DNA from 4 places in the Streptomyces sp. NPDC096193 genome. Region 3 is predicted to be linked to each of the others. Evidence: riboswitches for the same ligand, from Rfam matches in the RefSeq annotation. Region 3 holds a riboswitch; each other region holds the start of a gene.

Region 1 (3,187 bases), on a different contig from region 3:
CGGACAGTCCCGACAGCCGGGCCAGCTCGTGACGCGCCTGGTCCATCTCGTCCAGCACTCGCCGGGCGCGGGTCGCGAGCACCTCGCCCGCGGCGGTGAGGCGGGTACCGCGATGGTGCCGGACCAGGAGGGCCGCGCCCGCCTCGCACTCCAGTTTGGCCAGCTGCTGGGAGAGCGCGGGCGGGGTGTAGCCGAGGCGCACGGCGGCCTGGGTGATCGAACCGGCCTCGGCGACCGCCACCAGCGCCGCGAGCCGTGTCGGGTCGTACATGGCACCCCTAAAGCGTTTCTTTGGTCAGACCCAGGAAATTCCCCATACACACTAAGGTCTGCGCAGGTCCAGGATGGCTGCCATGGACGCTCAACTGGTTGCCTTCACCGGGATAGCCGCGGGCATGGTCGCCATGCCGGGCGCGGACTTCACCGTCGTCGTACGCAACGCGCTGGCCTCGCGGCGCGCCGGCGTGGCCTCGGCCGTCGGGGTGGCAGGAGGTCTGCTGGTGCACACCGCGCTGGCGGTGGCCGGGCTCGCGGCGGTTCTCGTCGCCGTGCCGGTTCTCTTCCGCACGCTCCAGATCGCCGGCGGAGCGTATGTGCTCTACCTGGGAGTGCGGGCGGTGCGCTCGGCGCTGCGGCCCCGGCCCGTCGTGGCGGACGAGGGCGGGGCGACGGCCGGCGGGACCCGTCGCGCTCTGCGGCAGGGATTCCTGACCAATGTGCTGAACCCGAAAGCCCCGGTGCTCTTCCTCAGCCTGCTGCCGCAGTTCGTGCCGGCGGGCGCCCCAGTACTGCCGCGCACGCTGCTGCTGGCGACGATCGTCGTCGCGCTCGCCCTGGCCTGGTTCCCTCTGGTGGCGCTGCTGGTGGACCGGCTCGGCCCATGGCTGCGCAGGCCGCGGGCCACCCGTACCGTGGAGGGCGTCACCGGCGGCGCGCTCACGGCGCTGGGCGCGACACTGCTCGTCCAGCCGCTGACGCACTGAGGCCCGGCGTCATGGGCACGCGTCCTCATCGGCATGCGTCCTTATCGGCACCGGGCGTCACGGCACGGGGCATCACGGCACCGGGCGTTGCCCGGGCACACCGGCGGGCCGGGACACCGGGCACACCGGCGGGCCGGGACAACCGCCCGCCGGTACACCCTTGATGGCGCGCCGTCAGCCGACGCGCCCGTACCAGACGCTCTTGGTCCAGATCTTCTCCAGCTTCACCCAGGAACCGGTCTTGGGGGAGTGCCAGATCTTCCCGCTGCCGGCGTAGATACCCACGTGATAGACGCTGCTGCCGGAATGGAAGAAGACGAGGTCTCCCACCTGCCGTGAAGAGGCCCTGATATGGCGCGTCTTGTTGTATTGCTGCTGGGCCGTACGGGGGAGCTTCTTGCCCGCCCTTTTGTACGAGTACAGCGTCAGGCCGGAGCAGTCGAAGCGGGAGGGGCCCATGGCGCCGTACTTGTACGGCGCGCCCTTCTTCGACGCGGCCACCTTCAACGCCTTGCCGGCGTGGGTGGTTGCTGCGTACGCCTCCGACGAGGCACCCGGCACGAGCATGGAGCCGCCGACGGCGGCCAGGGTCAGGGCCGATACGGCACCCGCCCGTGTCATCAAGAACGGGACATGCTTCTGCGCACTCATGCGCAACCCTTCGTCAGCCGCCTGTGAAGGATGACCTGTCGGGTTCGGGCGGACGAAGGTGCCCGGCTGCATAGTGCGGCTTCACCCCGAGGGACGGCCGGACTTTCCGGCTGCCCCGTGTTGCTCGGGTCCTCCACTCCTGCCGAAGCACTTCTGTCGACCAGACGTCCGGATCGGCGGCAGGACTCGGCGTCCGCCCGGACCGCCCCGCCGAGGTGACGGGGGCTTGTCGTCCCAGGGATCTTGACCCATGGAGTGCCGGATTTCCGAGCTGAAACGGCGATATGTGAGTTTCGCCACCACTCACCTGTTCGGGTGGACAGAGGTGTTCCGCGGCTCGCCGAGCGACAACCGAGGACGCCCGTACCAGCACCGGAATGTGTCATTCCGCCAGATCGGTAGTCATGGTGCGCAAGTTGACCGTAGGCATATAGGGTGCAACGACTCCACCGAATGGGGTACAAAATCTCATACACATTTGGCGGTTGACGCCATCCGAGGCGCCGTCAGTTCTCCGTCGAGGGCGGCAAGGTCACTCGTCGCGTCCTCCGGTCGCCGTCGAGAACCCGCAGCGCCTGGCCGAGAGTCGCCGGGTGCACCTCGCTCTCGCCGCGCAGGTGCATGAGCGTCAGGGCGTCCCGCAGGGCGCTCGCCCGGCCGATGAGCGCCTGGGCCGCACGCAGTGCGCCGTACGTGTGGGTTGCGCGGGCCGGATTGATCCGGCCCAGCAGGTCGACGCCTTCGAGATAGCTGTCGATCAGTTCGCCCTCGGCGCGTGTCAGCGCGGGCAGCGGTGGCAGTTCGGGCAGCAGCATCGCGCGCACTCACCGTGAACCGGGCGCGGAGAGCGACGTCTTGCGGTTCCGGATGACGTGATCCAGCAGCCCGTACTCCTTGGCCGCCTCGGCGTCGAAGACCTTGACGCGCTCCAGGTCGGCCGCGATCCGCTCGGCCGCCTGGCCGGTGTGCGTCACGAGCATCGCGGCCAGTTGGGCCCGCAGCCGCAGCAACTCCTGTGCCGCGATGTCCAGATCGGACGGCTGGCCCCGCAACGGCTCCTCGATCGCGGGCTGTTGCACGACGATCCGCGCACCCGGCAGTGCCATCCGTTTCCCCGGCGCGCCGGCGGCGAGCAGCAGGGCGGCCGTCGACGCGGCCTGGCCCAGGCAGGTCGTCTCCACGTCGCAGGTGACGACCTGCATCGTGTCGTAGATCGCGGCCATGGCGCTGAGCGAGCCGCCGGGGGAGTTGATGTACAGCGAGATGTCCCGGTCCGGGGCCGCGTACTCGAGGTGCAGGAGCTGGGCGATCACATCGTTGGCCGCGGTGTCGTCCACCTCGGTTCCGAGGAAGACGATCCGCTCCTCCAGGAGCTTGGCGTACGGGTCGAGCGTGCGGGTCCCCGAACTCGTGCGCTCGGTGAACTGCGGCAGGACATGACGGGCGACCGGACGGTGCATGGCGAGCCTCTTCTCCATGAGTGCGTCTCCTCCGTGCGCGCCTGGCACGGTCTGTGCAAAATGTACAGGACGTACAGGCGGTTATGATGGGGA
Region 2 (3,187 bases), on a different contig from region 3:
GATCGCCACGCTGCTCCGAAGAATGCCGGACTTGCGGCTTGCGGGCGATCCGGCCGATTTGCGCTGGCGTGGGGGTCTCATTATGCGTGGATTGCGAAGCCTGCCCGTTGAGTTCACACCTGGACGCAGCTGACGACCCGTCAAGACTGTGACTTTCACGTGATCTCCGCTGCATCGACTTGTGACACACGAGGAAACCCGGCTACTTTCACGGTCGTCTCAGAAGACATCAGTTGTTATCTGTAGTCACTCGAAGGGCACCCGCATGCTTTCCGGCCAAGGTCGTCACCGTCGTCCCCGTCAGGCTCCGGCCATCGTTGTCGCGGCAGGGGTGACGGGATCGGCCATCGCGATCCCCCTTCTCGGTGCGGGTTCGGCCTCCGCCGCCGACGCCGCCACCTGGGATCGCGTCGCGGCCTGCGAGAGCGGCGGCCAGTGGAGCGCCGACATGGACAACGGCTACTACGGCGGTCTGCAGTTCGCCCAGGAGACGTGGGAGGACTTCGGTGGCACGGAATACGCGGACCGGGCCGACCTCGCCAGCCGCTCCCAGCAGATAGCCGTGGCCGAGAAGGTCCTGGAGGCCCAGGGCCCCGAGGCGTGGGCGACCTGCGCGGGCATCGCCGGGCTGACGCAGGACGGCACCGGCACCGGTGTCGACCCGGGCGCCTCGGCCCCCGGGGAGCAGAACGCGCCGGCGACGTCTGACAACCCCCTCGCTTCGCTCGCGCCCTCGACGTCCGCCTCGCCCTCTGAGACGGCCGAGCCCGCGCCGGCCCCGACGCAGGGCATCGGCAACAGCGGGACCGGCGACAGCGGCAGCGGTGAGAGCGGCAGCGCCACCGGCAAGCACCGCGGCGAACCCGCCGCCGAGCCGACGGCGCCGAAGTCGACCGGGGCGGCCGGAGCGACCGGAACGGCCGAACCGGGCAATGCGGACAATGGGCGCGAATCGGGGCGTCACGCCTCGCGAGGTGACGATGTGGCACGCGGCGGCGAGGGCGCGGCCGATGAGGCCGGCGAGCCGGCCCGGGCGAACGGCGCGGACGCCGCGCCCGGTTCGTACATCGTCCGCCCCGGCGACTCCCTGTCGGCCATCGCGGCCTCGCAGAAGCTGCCCGGAGGGTGGAGTTCCCTTTATGAGGCGAACGCGGAGACCGTCGGTGACGACCCCGACCTGATCCTGCCTGGCCAGAGCCTGGAACTCGACCCGAAGTAGCGGCAGTACAGGCGCCTTTGTCCGAATCGTGCAACTGAGACAAGGGTCTCTTTGCCGCAACTCGCCCATCTTGCCCGGCGGAACGGGGCGTTCCGGCCTCGACCTGCAGAAACGCACGGTTCCGGAGGGGCGGGATGGGCGTTTTCTCCCCGATGTTCGTCTTTGAACATCGGGGAGCTCTGTGTTTACGGTCTGAACCGCTCGCCATCGCGGGCACCGCTGACCGTCACGCCGAATCCTGCCGTCGGTCGGGGGGAGTAGTCGACGCGTATGCGCCGTAGGCAGGAGCGGGGGAACCAAGGTAAGCGCCGGCCCCGGCAGTTGAGGATGGACTGCGGGTACCGGCTTGGGGTGGAGCCGTGCGCACGACTGCGCGGCCGGGCAACTCACTTGGCCCGAACCCGACAGCTCACCTCGTAGGCGTCGGTGAGAGAGATGTTCCATGCTGTTTTCCGGCAAGGCCAAGCACCGTCGCCCGTCCAAGGCCACCCGTATCGCCACGCTCGCCGGTGTCACCGGTGCGGTGGTCGCCGCCCCGCTGCTCGGCGCCACCACCGCCTCCGCCGCGACCACGTCCGAGTGGGACCAGGTCGCGCAGTGCGAGGCCGGCGGCAACTGGTCGATCAACACGGGTAACGGGTACTACGGCGGCCTGCAGTTCTCCGCCTCCACCTGGGCCGCGTACGGCGGTACCCAGTTCGCCTCCACCGCCGACCAGGCCTCGAAGGCGCAGCAGATCCAGATAGCCGAGAAGGTCCTCGCGGGCCAGGGCAAGGGTGCCTGGCCGAACTGCGGCGTGAACCTGTCCAACGCCGCCAACGACGCCGGCTCCGCGCAGGAGGCCCAGCCGCAGCAGCGCGCCGAGGCCCCGACCACCCGCTCCGAGCGCGCCGAGGCCCCCGCCCCGGCGAAGTCCTCGAAGCCGGCCGCCAAGTCCTTCAAGAAGGGCGACGGCGAGTACAAGGTCAAGGCCGGTGACACGCTCAGCAAGATCGCCACGGCCGAGAAGGTCGAGGGCGGCTGGAAGAAGCTGTTCGACCTGAACAAGGACGTCGTCACCGACGCCGACGTGATCCACCCGGGCCAGCAGCTCCACCTGCGCTGACCCCACCCGGGCCGGCGCACATGCGCCGGCCCGCACCCCGGGACCCCTGGTAGCCGGGGCCCCGGGGACCCCGGGGACGCATACCACCCCGGTCCGGAGCGCATCCCCCGTACGCGCCGGGCCGGGGTTCTCTCGTTACCCGTGGGTAGATTGGGGGCGTTTTGTCCCCAGCACCCGCTGTTCATGCCCTTTTTCGTCCCAGGAGGCGGGCATCGGGCGGCTGACGCCCCGCCGCCGGTTAGGCTCGTGCCGCAAGGCCAATGAGACCCTGCACTCCAAGCGTCACATCCCAGAAGGAGATGCTCGTGCCGTCCATCGACGTCGTCGTAGCCCGGGAAATCCTGGACTCCCGAGGCAACCCCACGGTCGAGGTCGAGGTTGGCCTCGACGACGGCAGCACGGGTCGTGCTGCAGTTCCGTCCGGCGCATCCACCGGTGCGTTCGAGGCTCTCGAGCTCCGCGACGGTGACCAGAACCGCTACCAGGGCAAGGGTGTCGAGAAGGCCGTCCTCGCCGTCATCGAGCAGATCGGCCCGGAGCTCGTCGGCTACGACGCCACCGAGCAGCGCCTGATCGACCAGGCGATGTTCGACCTGGACGCCACCCCGGACAAGTCCTCGCTCGGCGCCAACGCCATCCTCGGCGTCTCGCTGGCCGTGGCCCACGCCGCCTCCGAGGCCTCCGACCTGCCGCTCTTCCGCTACCTGGGCGGCCCGAACGCGCACCTGCTGCCCGTTCCGATGATGAACATCCTGAACGGCGGCTCGCACGCCGACTCCAACGTGGACATCCAGGAGTTCATGATCGCCCCGATCGGCGCGGAGTCCTTCTCCGAGGCCCTTCGCTGGGGCGCCGAGGTCTAC
Region 3 (3,187 bases):
CGACTTGAGCGACCAGAGGTCGAGCACCGGGCAGTCGTAGCGGTCGGCGATGGCCCGGACATGGGCCGTGTACGTGGCGATCTTGCCGCGCAGATGGCGCAGCACCGGCACACCGCGGGTGTCGAACCCGGTGGTGACCATCACCGTCCCGACGGCGCCCGTGAGGTCGGCGACGGCCCGCTCGAATCGTTCGGCCACATGGTCGGGGTCGCTGCCCGGGCGGATGATGTCGTTGCCGCCGGCGCAGAACGTCACCAGGTCGGGGGCGAGTTCCTTCGCCCGCGGCACCTGCTCCGCGACGATCTGGTCGAGCAGCCGGCCACGCACGGCGAGGTTGGCGTAGCGAAAGGTGTGTTCGGGCATCCGGTCGTCGAGCAGGACCGCGAACCGGTCCGCCCAGCCGACGAACGCCCCGTCCGGTCCCGGGTCCCCGACGCCTTCGGTGAAGCTGTCACCGATCGCCGCGTACGACCCGATTGCGCCTGTTTCGTCTGTTCTCGAATCGTCTGCCACAAGGACTCATCCTGTCCTCACGGGTGTGGCCTACGCGACCGTAAGGAGGGGTTGACGGTGCGTGATCTTTGCCACCGGTCAAGTTTCGACAAGCGCGGAATACGCCGAATCCCCTCGTGCCGAAATGGTCGGTACGAGGGGATTCGGACGTTGTGCGTACGTCAGAGAGAAACGCCGTGCTGGCGCAGGTACGACACCGGGTCCATGTCCGAGCCGTAGCTCGGGCCGGTGCGGATCTCGAAGTGCAGGTGCGGGCCACTGGAGTTGCCCGTGGAGCCCGAGAGGCCGATCTGCTGTCCACCGCTCACGTTCTGACCCGCGGAGACGGTCAGCGACGAGAGGTGGGCGTACTGGGAGTAGGTGCCGTCGGTGTGCTGGATGACGACCTCGTTGCCGTACGCACCGCTCCACCCGGCGGAGACGACGCTGCCCGGGCCCACGGACTTGACCGTGGTGCCGGTGGACGCGGCGAAGTCGATACCGGTGTGGTAGCCGCTGGACCACATGGCGCCGGAAGCGCGGTAGGGGGTCGTGACGGCGGCGGAGTCCAGCGGCGCGGAGTAGCCGGAGGCGTTCTCCTGCGGCGCGGACTCGGCCGAGTCGCTCGTCGAGGCCTTCGAGGCCGTTTCGCTCGCGCGGGACTCGCCGCGGGAGGCGCGGTCCTCGGTGTCCGAGGCCTTCGGCTTCGCGGGCGCAGCCTTCTGTGCCGGCTTCTCGGCGGGCCGCTCCTCGGCCTTGGCGCCGAGGGTGAGCTTGAGGCCCGGGTGGATCAGCGCGGGGTCGTCGCCCACGGCGGCGCGGTTGTCCGCGTACAGCTTCTGCCAGCCGCCGCGCACGTCGTGCTCGGCGGCGATCTTGGACAGATAGTCACCGGCGACGACGCGGTACGACGTGGGGGCGGCCTGCTTCTGCGCGGTGGAAGCGGCCGGAGCCGCGGCCGCCTTCTGCGGAGCGACGGCCGGGGCCGCGGCGGGAGCGGCCTTGTCCGCGGCGTGGGCGCCTGCCGCACCCATCAGCGGGAGGGCGATGGCTGCGCCACCGGTGCCCGCGGCGACGAAACCGCGGGAGATGGAACGGGACTTGGGACGGCGGTGCTTACCCTTTCCGGGCATGGCGCATTCCTCTCCGGCGCCGGCGAGGTGAGCTGTCGGGTTCGGGCTGGAGATGCCCGGTCACGTTGCTGCGTGACTTCACCCCGAGCCGTCCGGAGCACCGGACGGCGTACTACCTGGGTCCCCCGCTCCTGCCACACGTGGGTGGGTGGGTATTCCGGTCGGCGGCAGGATTAGGCGGTCCGTCCGGATTGCCGTGACCGTAAGCGAGCATTGCGGACGGGAACAAGCCACCTCTTTTTCCGATCACGGGCCACATGCATATCGGACGGGAAATTCCGGTCACACTCCGTGGACGAAGGAGCGTCAACTTCCTTCTGATGTCGCAGTTCTGGCCGGCGGATCCGCCACGGTCCGTCACGAATGAGATCCTGCTCACGGGCCTTTTCCCATCTCTATTCCAGACGGGGCAGGCTATGGCGAACAGTTCAATTCGGACAGAAAACCCAGATGCAAATAATGGTGAGCGGTATCAGCCAATTCGGCGCAACCTGATCACCGTGGCGTCCATGTCACCCGTCAGCCCGGTCCGCAGCCCGTGGTGCAGCAGCACCGATCCCCGGTGCACCTGCGCCGTGTCCGGGCTCTGGTAGGCGGCGGCCGGGTCGAGACCGCGCAGCCTCAGCCGCGGCGGCTGCTCGCCGTAGTGCTGCGCCTGGAGCCAGGCGAGGACGACGGTCTCGTCCCCGCGCGTGTACTGCACGGCGCTGAGCCCGCCCTCCGGCGCCCGCAGCCGGTAGAGGTCTCCGTGCTGCACGACCGGCCGGATCTTCTTGTAGAGCTCCACCCAGTCGCGCGCCTCGGTCAGCTCCTCCTCGGTCCACTCGGTCAGGTCGCCACCCACCCCGAGCACACCCGCCATCGCGCTGACGAAGCGGAAGCGCAGACTGCTGAACCGCCCGTTGAGCTGGACGTTGGGGCTGTCGGTGACCCAGGCGGCCATCACCCGCGCGGGGTGGATCTGGGTGAAGCCGTCCTGGATGGCGAGCCGGTCCAGCGGGTCGGTGTTGTCCGAAGTCCACACCTGGTCGGTGCGGGAGAGGATGCCCAGATCGATCCGGCCGCCGCCGCCGGAGCAGGACTCGAACGCCACACCGGGGTGTGCGGCCCGCAGCCGCTCCAGAAGCGCGTAGAGGGCGTCGACGTGTTCCACCCACAACCGCTGCGGATAGTCCTCACCGGGCCAGCCGGCGTCCGTGAAGCAGCGGTTGAAGTCCCACTTCACGTAGTCGATCGGTGCGCTGGTGAGCAGCGTGTCCAACTGTTCCCACAGGTAGCCCTGCACGTCCTGGCGGGCCAGGTTCAGGACGAGCTGGTTGCGGAGCTCGGTCCTGGTCCGTCCGGGGTGGTGCTGCACCCAGTCGGGGTGCGCCCGGTAGAGACCGCTGTCGGCGTTGACCATCTCCGGCTCGACCCAGATGCCGAACTGCATGCCCAGGTCGTGCACTTCGTCCGCGAGCGGCCGCAGACCGTTCGGGAAGCGGTCCGGGTTGGGGGTCCAGTCGCCGAGGCCGGCGCGATCGCTCGTCCGCTGCCCGAACCAGGCGTCGTCGACCACGAAC
Region 4 (3,187 bases), on a different contig from region 3:
GCACTGTCGCGTGAGCGCCGCGGCCCGGGGGCACGAGCGCGCGGAGGACGAACTTCTCCTGCGCGAAGGGGAGAAGATCGTCGTCGCACTGGGGCGGATGTTCCCGGGGCTCTGCGAGGTCGTCCTGCACGACCTCCGCGATCCGGACCATGCCGTCCGGGCGATCGAGAACAACCTGTCCGGCCGCACCGTGGGTGACCCGGCGACCGAACTCGGCCTCGCCCGGATCGCGGATCCCGACTACCCGAGCGTTCTTCAGAATTACCCCAATCGCTTTCCCGACGGCCGTCCCGCCAAGAGCACTTCCATCGGTCTCAAGAACAGCAGGGGCGACTATGTGGCGGCGATCTGCCTCAATCTGGATGTCTCCCTCTTCGCCACGGCGGCCCGGAGCCTCGCCGGACTGGTGCGAACCGAGGAGCCCGACGTATCGCTGGAGGAAACTCTCCGGGCCCGCAGCAGCGGCGAACTGCGCGCGGTTGTCGAGGAGTTCTCTGCCGCGCGGGGTCATACCCCGCGCAGCCTCGATGCCGCATCCCGGCGTGCATTGGTGCGTTCGCTCAAAGAGCGCGGCTTTCTTCAGGTGAAGCACTCGGTGCAGGCGCTCACGGACCTCCTGGGCGTCTCCCGGGCGACGGTCTACAACTACCTCCGCTGAGGGCTGCTCCGTGATTGCCGGTGGACAGCGCGCGGCGTCGGATGCGGGGCTCGGACGGCGGAGGGCCGCGAAAAACGGGCATAAAGGGCAGGGCTATGTCCGAAAAGTCATGGCATAGGTAATTATTCGCCATGCGGCGCAATGTCCGAATTAGGGGAACCGGAGGGGATTTACTTTCTTTCGTGCGGCCCCGCGGACTGCTCGACTTCGCAATTGGTTGCAGTGAAATGGGTCACTCCGCAGGGAAATCGCGATCAATGCCCGTCGGCCCAGATCTGTTCTGTGTAAAGAAAGTTGAACCTCTCGCCCGATGCGGCCCGGCGGTATTTACCCCCATTGGATCATCCCGGGGGGTTTACGTCGGGAATTCGGGGCTTGTTCCGTCCGGCTCGCCTCGCTTAACGTCACGGTCAATCCGGGTGGAACGCCGAATCCTGCCGCCACCCGTAAACCACGACCACTGACCCATGGCAGGAGCGGGGGAACCAGGTAAGCCGCCGATCCGTAACCCGGAACGGCTCGGGGTCAAGTCGCATTCAATGCGGCCGGGCATCTCCAGTCCGCACCCGACAGCTCACCTCGCAGGCGACGGAGAGGAATGCGTCATGGCTGCAAAGGGTAAGCACCGCCGTCCCAAGACCAGTTCATTGACCCGGGGCATTGTCGCCGCGGGCACGGGTGGGGCCGCTCTGGTCCTCCCGGTGATCGGGGCGACCACCGCCGGCGCCGCCCCGGCGACGACGCACCCGTCCCTGGGCCACCAGGCCGTGGCCCCCGCCGCGCCGGCTCCCGCGAAGAAGGCCCCCTCGACCTACTCGGTCGTCGCCGGTGACTCCCTGTCCTCGATCGCGGACCAGCTCGCCGTGAGCGGCGGCTGGAAGAAGCTCTACCAGGACAACCGCAGAGCCGTCGGCGCGGACCCGGCACTCATCCACCCCGGCCTGAAGCTCTCCGTCGGCAAGAAGGCCACGGCGGACGCCCCCACCCCGGCCAGGACCTCCACCGAGCGGGCGGACCGCTCCGAGCGGGCGTCCACGCCGGCCGTCGAGACCGTTGCGAAGGCCGCGCCGGCCGAGCAGGCCGCACCGGCCAAGAGCTACACGAACGACCTCGACGGCTGGATCAAGGAGTCGCTGGACGTCATGGCCCAGCACGGCATCCCCGGCTCGTACGAGGGCATCCACCGCAACATCATGCGTGAGTCCTCGGGCAACCCGCTGGCGATCAACAACTGGGACTCCAACGCTGCGGCCGGAACCCCCTCCAAGGGTCTGCTCCAGGTCATCCAGCCGACGTTCCTGGCCTACCACGTGCCCGGCACGGCGATGGACAGCTACGACCCCGTCGCCAACATCACCGCCGCGTGCAACTACGCCGCCGACCGCTACGGCTCGATCGACAACGTGAACGGTCCCTACTGAGCCGCCGCCCACTGAGCCGAGGCCTGACACGGCGCGGCCCAGCAGCGCCGAGGCGCCGGTCCCACCTGACGGGGGACCGGCGCCTCGGCGCTTTCGCGAACCTCAGAGTTTCTCCAGGGGCTTCTCGAGCGACCGCCGGCGTCGGACGGAGCCCTGCAGAGGCCCACGCGCCGCGGCCGCCGCGGAGTGCAGAGCCCGCAGCGCCAGCAGGAGCACTCCTATGTCGTCGAGAAAGATGGGGTCTGGAAGCAGATCGACCGGGCTGACGGCGTAGACGAGCGAGCCCCAGAAGAGTGCCTTGTTCTTCAGCGGCACCCCGGCCTCGCGCAGCACGGCGCGCGCCTTCACCACCCTGACCGCCAGCACCACGGTCACCACCAGCATCGCCAGAACCACAGCCGCTGCGACGATCAGAGTGACCGTCAGTTCGGTACTCATCGTGCGGTCTCCTCGGGGTGGACGCCGGTCCGTCTCTACCCGTGTTCCCTCCGCGCCGGCGTCCATGGGCATACGGGGGCAGTTGTCCCTCGAACCGGTGACCCGCGCCGCTCAGGGGTCACGACGTACGGTGGGGGGATGAACGCAGACCCGCTGCCGCCGATCGTGGTGGTTCTCCCGGACGGACAGGAGGTCCGTGGCCTGGTGCACTCCCGGCTCCAGACCTCGCGCGGATGGATGTACCAGGTCGGTGTGCCCATGTGGCGGACGACGGCCGAGGAGTGGGTGGAGCCGGCCGAGTTGGCGCTGTGGGTGCCCGCCGAATACGTCCGGCCCATGGAGGGTGTCCCGTACGAGGACATCCCCACCCAGCAGGCGGCACCGGCGTCCGCGTCCGCAACTGCCGCTGCGGTACCGCCCGCTGCCGCGGCACCCGCACCCGAGCCGGACGGGGTGCTCATCCCCGCGGCAACCCCCGCGGTGGAGGCGGGTGAGTCGCGGCGGGCCTGGCGCATCGAGCGGTTGCCGCGGGAACGCGGCCGCCCCGGCTGGAACGTGGTGCACGTCCATGACTGCGAGGACGCGGACGACGGCGATGTACTCGACCTCGACCAGACCCTGATGGTGCTCCGGCGCCCGGGCACCAGAGCCTGCGCGAAGTGCGGCGCCG

What was found. Region 3 has a riboswitch for cyclic di-AMP ahead of ABTX78_RS23515 (M23 family metallopeptidase). Riboswitches for the same ligand answer to the same signal wherever they lie in the genome.
Region 1: another riboswitch for cyclic di-AMP. It lies ahead of ABTX78_RS02255 (C40 family peptidase); the one in region 3 lies ahead of ABTX78_RS23515 (M23 family metallopeptidase).
Region 2: another riboswitch for cyclic di-AMP. It lies ahead of ABTX78_RS13290 (transglycosylase family protein); the one in region 3 lies ahead of ABTX78_RS23515 (M23 family metallopeptidase).
Region 4: another riboswitch for cyclic di-AMP. It lies ahead of ABTX78_RS33040 (transglycosylase SLT domain-containing protein); the one in region 3 lies ahead of ABTX78_RS23515 (M23 family metallopeptidase).

What each region holds. Positions count from the first base shown of each region.
Region 1 covers NZ_JBEOSJ010000001.1:495,000-498,186, reverse strand. Annotated here, with positions in the region: gene ABTX78_RS02265 (LysR family transcriptional regulator) at 1-271, opposite strand, end outside; gene ABTX78_RS02260 (LysE family translocator) at 354-983, shown strand; gene ABTX78_RS02255 (C40 family peptidase) at 1,158-1,634, opposite strand; cyclic di-AMP (ydaO/yuaA leader) riboswitch at 1,638-1,794, opposite strand; gene ABTX78_RS02250 (hypothetical protein) at 2,141-2,449, opposite strand; gene ABTX78_RS02245 (ATP-dependent Clp protease proteolytic subunit) at 2,459-3,094, opposite strand.
Region 2 covers NZ_JBEOSJ010000007.1:63,710-66,896, reverse strand. Annotated here, with positions in the region: gene ABTX78_RS13300 (cytochrome P450 family protein) at 1-133, shown strand, start outside; gene ABTX78_RS13295 (transglycosylase family protein) at 266-1,219, shown strand; cyclic di-AMP (ydaO/yuaA leader) riboswitch at 1,483-1,657, shown strand; gene ABTX78_RS13290 (transglycosylase family protein) at 1,662-2,324, shown strand; gene eno (phosphopyruvate hydratase) at 2,624-3,187, shown strand, end outside.
Region 3 covers NZ_JBEOSJ010000017.1:6,708-9,894, reverse strand. Annotated here, with positions in the region: gene ABTX78_RS23520 (SGNH/GDSL hydrolase family protein) at 1-513, opposite strand, end outside; gene ABTX78_RS23515 (M23 family metallopeptidase) at 675-1,625, opposite strand; cyclic di-AMP (ydaO/yuaA leader) riboswitch at 1,630-1,782, opposite strand; gene ABTX78_RS23510 (alpha-galactosidase) at 2,098-3,187, opposite strand, start outside.
Region 4 covers NZ_JBEOSJ010000036.1:26,246-29,432, forward strand. Annotated here, with positions in the region: gene ABTX78_RS33030 (threonine synthase) at 1-14, shown strand, start outside; gene ABTX78_RS33035 (helix-turn-helix transcriptional regulator) at 11-658, shown strand; cyclic di-AMP (ydaO/yuaA leader) riboswitch at 1,107-1,261, shown strand; gene ABTX78_RS33040 (transglycosylase SLT domain-containing protein) at 1,264-2,079, shown strand; gene ABTX78_RS33045 (DUF1232 domain-containing protein) at 2,182-2,517, opposite strand; gene ABTX78_RS33050 (DUF6233 domain-containing protein) at 2,656-3,187, shown strand, end outside.